DNA from 2 places in the Neobacillus sp. GCM10023253 genome. Region 2 is predicted to be linked to the other one. Evidence: a T-box and tRNA genes for the amino acid it is inferred to sense, from the RefSeq annotation. Region 2 holds a T-box; the other holds one or more tRNA genes.
The links. A T-box is a leader RNA that pairs with one kind of tRNA and senses whether it is charged. The one in region 2 lies ahead of leuS (leucine--tRNA ligase), so its partner is inferred to be a tRNA-Leu.
Positions count from the first base shown of each region.

Region 1: it has a tRNA-Leu gene. The T-box ahead of leuS (leucine--tRNA ligase) is inferred to sense a tRNA for this amino acid. The anticodon was not compared.

Region 1 is NZ_JBHSHV010000006.1:21,581-23,980, reverse strand. It holds gene ACFPA1_RS07580 (alpha/beta fold hydrolase) at 157-984, shown strand; tRNA gene ACFPA1_RS07575 (tRNA-Ser) at 1,150-1,240, shown strand; tRNA gene ACFPA1_RS07570 (tRNA-Leu) at 1,268-1,352, shown strand; tRNA gene ACFPA1_RS07565 (tRNA-Asn) at 1,363-1,434, shown strand; RNA gene ffs (signal recognition particle sRNA small type) at 1,434-1,518, shown strand; gene ACFPA1_RS07555 (MerR family transcriptional regulator) at 1,560-2,114, opposite strand.
Region 2 is NZ_JBHSHV010000012.1:672,369-674,768, forward strand. It holds gene leuS (leucine--tRNA ligase) at 1-804, opposite strand, end outside; T-box leader at 846-1,066, opposite strand; gene ACFPA1_RS17480 (MDR family MFS transporter) at 1,208-2,395, opposite strand.

The sequences.
Region 1 (2,400 bases), on a different contig from region 2:
ATGGAAAAAGACCAATTATATCATTGAAGAGAAGGATGTCTCATAAAGCTGAGGCATCCTTTTCTTTTTAACGGAAAAGGAAAGGATTTTACCTTTTTTTGTCGAATTACTGTGAGAATGTAAAATCCTTACATTAGAAACAATCGGAGGTACAGAATGATTACGAAAAAGACACTAACCATAAATGATCAAAAGATTTCTTATATTGATGAGGGCGGCAAAACTGCCCCGCCCGTTTTGCTAATTCACGGCGTTCCAGAATCCAGCATGCTCTGGAAACATATTATCCCTGAAATTGCTGCATTAGGATTTCGGGCGATTGCACCGGACCTTCCGGGATTTGGTCAGAGTGACCGTTTTCCATACGAGTCTACTTGGGAAAATTATGTTACGTTTATCAATGATTTCATGCAAGCACTAGAATTAGAAAAAATCCATCTTATCGTCCATGACTGGGGTGGAATGATTGGATTAAGATGGGCATGTGACAATCCGGATAAAGTGGAAAGCTTGATTATAACCGACACAGTTTTGTTGCCTGGATATACGTGGCACCCACTCGCCCAAAAATGGAGAACGCCTGGTTATGGTGAAAAAGTAATGGAAGCCATGGCCAATAAGGAATCATGGATGGCAGGGATGAAAAAGGAGATTCCGTCTGTAGAAGAAGGGATATTGGAAGACTTCTTTGCAATTTTTGAATCGGCTGAGAAAAGGAACGTAATTTTAGAATTATATCGCTCTGCCAATCCACAATTAACGGAACCGTATTTGAATCTTGCTGCCATAAAGAATCCTGTTACGATTCTATGGGGTGAAAATGATCCTTACATTTCAACTGATTTTGCTTATCAGACCCGTGACCAACAATTCCCGCACGCAGGGGTACATATCATTCCTGAAACAGGGCATTTTATTCATGTTCAGACTCCCGATAAGGTCATTCCACTTATAAAAGAACATTTTTTATCGATTTTAAAATAACTAAATTTAATGGAGTCTCTTTTTGCGGAGTCATGAGGACAGCCAGATTGAATATTACTTGAGAATGTCTTCATCGCAGGGGAGTTAGTTGTTTTAGATTACCAAAATTTACAGCTGGCTCCCAATTTTAAAAGATGATATATTTGTTTTGTAAGTTATTACTACAGAGAAGTACTCAAGCGGCTGAAGAGGCGCCCCTGCTAAGGGTGTAGGTCGGGTAACCGGCGCGAGGGTTCAAATCCCTTCTTCTCTGCCATTCAAATAAGATTATTTAAAACATCATGCGGGTGTGGCGGAATTGGCAGACGCACCAGACTTAGGATCTGGCGCCTTCGGGCGTGGGGGTTCGACTCCCTTCACCCGCACCAGAAATATTATTCCGCAGTAGCTCAGTGGTAGAGCTATCGGCTGTTAACCGATCGGTCGTAGGTTCGAGTCCTACCTGCGGAGTCATAGTCCAACAAGGCAACTAAGAAAGGGTCAGGGCGGGAACGCAGCAGCCATAATTAGTGAAATTGTGTGGGCTATTACATACGGACACATCAAAAAAAGCTAAACCCTAACATTAATTGGGTTTAGCTTTTTTTCCATGTAAACCAATTCCACCATTTCTTCTGAGTGGCAGTAGCAATTTCCTTTTCTATGCTTCTAATGCGTTCAACTTCTAGTTTATTTAAATATTCTACATGCCGTAAAATTTGATTAATTTTTTCTTCTTGGCAGGCTTCCCGTACAGCCTTTTCCTTCAAGAGTTTGATTAAATCCAAGTTTATTTGCTCTAAATGTTCAATACGTTCCATTAATTCTTCATGGTTGCAATTGTGCTCAACAACTTGGCCGCTAGTATTCTGTATGGGTTCTATTTCCGTAACAATGTCTGTATTTTTTTCTTCAGAAACCCATTTCATCACAGCTTCTGCTGAATGTTCCATTGTCATACCCTCTTGTTTGCTGAATTCCATTAATTTACGGAATGTATGAACATCCTTATCAAAATAGATTCGATGACCTCTATTATTACGATGAACAAGATACCCATTACCTTCGAGGAGAGTGGCGTATTTCCTTAAGGTACTAGCATCTATTTCAAGCAATTTCTGTACATCACTAGGTGAATATATTTCCGTCATTCATTTCACCTCTATTAAATACATTTTAAATCAGTAGCTGGAGAATTCATTACTGTTATTAGCCCGTTGTTATTTAATAAATAGGTTAAAAGCGATTGAAATAAGCCAACCCAGTGCAAGAAAAACTGATAGATATGTACCTAAACCAACTAAAATCTCTGCCATGATTCCTACTCTACTCCTTTAATTCGGGCTTTGGTTTCAAATCTCTTCAATACAATGTCATTATAGCAGGTGATTTTTTAAAATTTGTCGAAACTAGGAAGGTTAATCAATTTGTAAAAAG
Region 2 (2,400 bases):
TTTATCCACCAAAGCATGCTCTGGAGCAAGCACAGCATAAGTGGCACCAAATAGTGTATCAGGGCGGGTCGTAAATACCGTGAAGGTTTCATTGTGTCCATCGATTTGGAAAGTGACTTCCGCACCCTCGGAACGGCCAATCCAGTTCCGCTGCATTTCCTTCAAGCTTTCCGGCCAGTCCAGTTCTTCTAGATCTTCGAGTAGACGATCGGCATAAGCTGTAATTTTTAAAATCCACTGTCTCATTGGACGGCGTTCAACCGGATGGCCTCCGCGTTCACTTTTTCCATCAATGACTTCTTCGTTGGCTAAAACAGTTCCAAGCGCTGGACACCAGTTGACCGGTACTTCATCAACATAGGCGAGACCTTTTTCCCATAGCTTCAAGAAAATCCATTGTGTCCATTTGTAGTACTCAGGGTCAGTCGTATTGACTTCGCGATCCCAGTCATAAGAAAAACCAAGAGATTTAATTTGTCTGCGAAATGTGTCAATGTTTTTCGCAGTAAATTCAGCAGGGTCATTGCCTGTATCTAGAGCGTATTGTTCAGCAGGCAACCCGAATGCATCCCAGCCCATTGGGTGAAGGACATTATAGCCCTGCATCCGTTTCATCCGTGAAAGGATATCCGTTGCAGTATAACCTTCCGGATGCCCCACATGCAGTCCGGCCCCTGACGGATATGGGAACATATCTAAAGCGTAGAATTTCCGTTTGCCCGGATCTTCGCTTGTTTTAAATGTTTTTTCTTCTTCCCATTTCTTTTGCCACTTCTTTTCGATTTGTTGATGATCGAAACTCATATCTGTAATCCTCCTTAAAAAATAAAAAACCTCTCATCCCCAACAGGGACGAGAGGACTGTATGTATCTTCCCGCGGTACCACCCACATTAGTGCAATGCACTCGCTTCATTAATCCTTAACGCGGAAAACGGCAAACATTACTTTTCATTCATGCCTGCAACTCCTAGGCGAGTTCATGACCCTCCCGGTTGACTTGCACCAGCCGTCAACTCTCTAAATACGGGACTTAAATCACTACTACTCCTACTCACTGTTATTAAAATATAAATATAACGTAATTGTATTAAATTTTCTAACAGTATGCAAGTAAACTTGAGCCTATTTTCATGGTTGACAGGGATACTTGATTTTAAACATCAAAACCACAGTCAGTCAGCTGTGGTTTTGGTTGCAGAAAGTATTTATAACGCTTTTGCAGTCACCTGCTCTTGTGATTTCAAATGACGGTCATATACTACGGTTGTGATAATTGCAATGAAAAATAATCCGATTAAGATTGTGAATAAAGCAGACATGCTGTACAAATCAACAATGACGCCGCCAAGGAGCGGTCCAATCATTCTTCCGCCGGTTGCTGTACTGTTAACAATTCCTTGATAAAATCCTTCGCGGCCCTTAGGAGCAAGGGCGAAGGCTAAGGTTGGCACCGCCGGCCAAACGAACATTTCCCCAATTGTTAAAATAATCATTGCGGCTAGGAAGCCAGTAAAAGCCCCCGCATTTCCAGCAACGATAAATGAAATGATAAAGATGGCAATTCCGATTAGAATTTGCACCTTAAGGGAAGCACTAAGATGTTTTAAAATACCATTTAAAACAGGCTGCCCTAATACGATTAATGCCCCATTTATCGTCCATAACAAGCTATATTGTGTGAGGGAGATGTTGATTTCCTGCGTATAGGAAGCAATTGTTGTGGTCCACTGGACATACGCAACCCAGCATAGTAAATATCCCGTACTAATAATAAGTAAAGCTTGCAGGTTAGCTTTGCTTTTTATGGTTGGAGCAGTTTTGGTGTTTGTTTCACGCTTAGCTGAGTCAATCGCAATTCCTTTATATCCGAAAACAGCGATAAATAAAAAGATCACATACATGATGGTATTAGCTAGGAAGATTAGCTGGAAGGAATAGTCGGCAACAATGCCGCCTAAAGCAGTACCAACAGCGACCCCGAGGTTTTGTGCAACATAGAGGGCATTAAAGGATTTCCGGCCGCCTTCTCGCCAAACCGATCCTGCCATGGCATACATCGAAGGAAAAATAATACCTGTTCCAAAACCAACAATAGTTAAAAAGACAACGTAGGACGGCCAGCTATGCCAGATGGTTAATCCCACCAAGGCTAGAAGTGAAATTCCAATTCCCAGCAGAATCGATTTATAACCGCCTAGTTTATCATATAAATTTCCGCCAAACAGATTTCCGATTACGGTGGCTCCTGCATTTAACATTAGGACGATTCCGGCAACCGAAAGGGACTTACCTAGATAATCGTGAATATAAATCGTATTTAAAGGCCATAAAAAAGAAGAGCCTATTACATTCACTGCCATCCCAATGATTAAAAGCCATAAGGCACGTGGCATGAAAA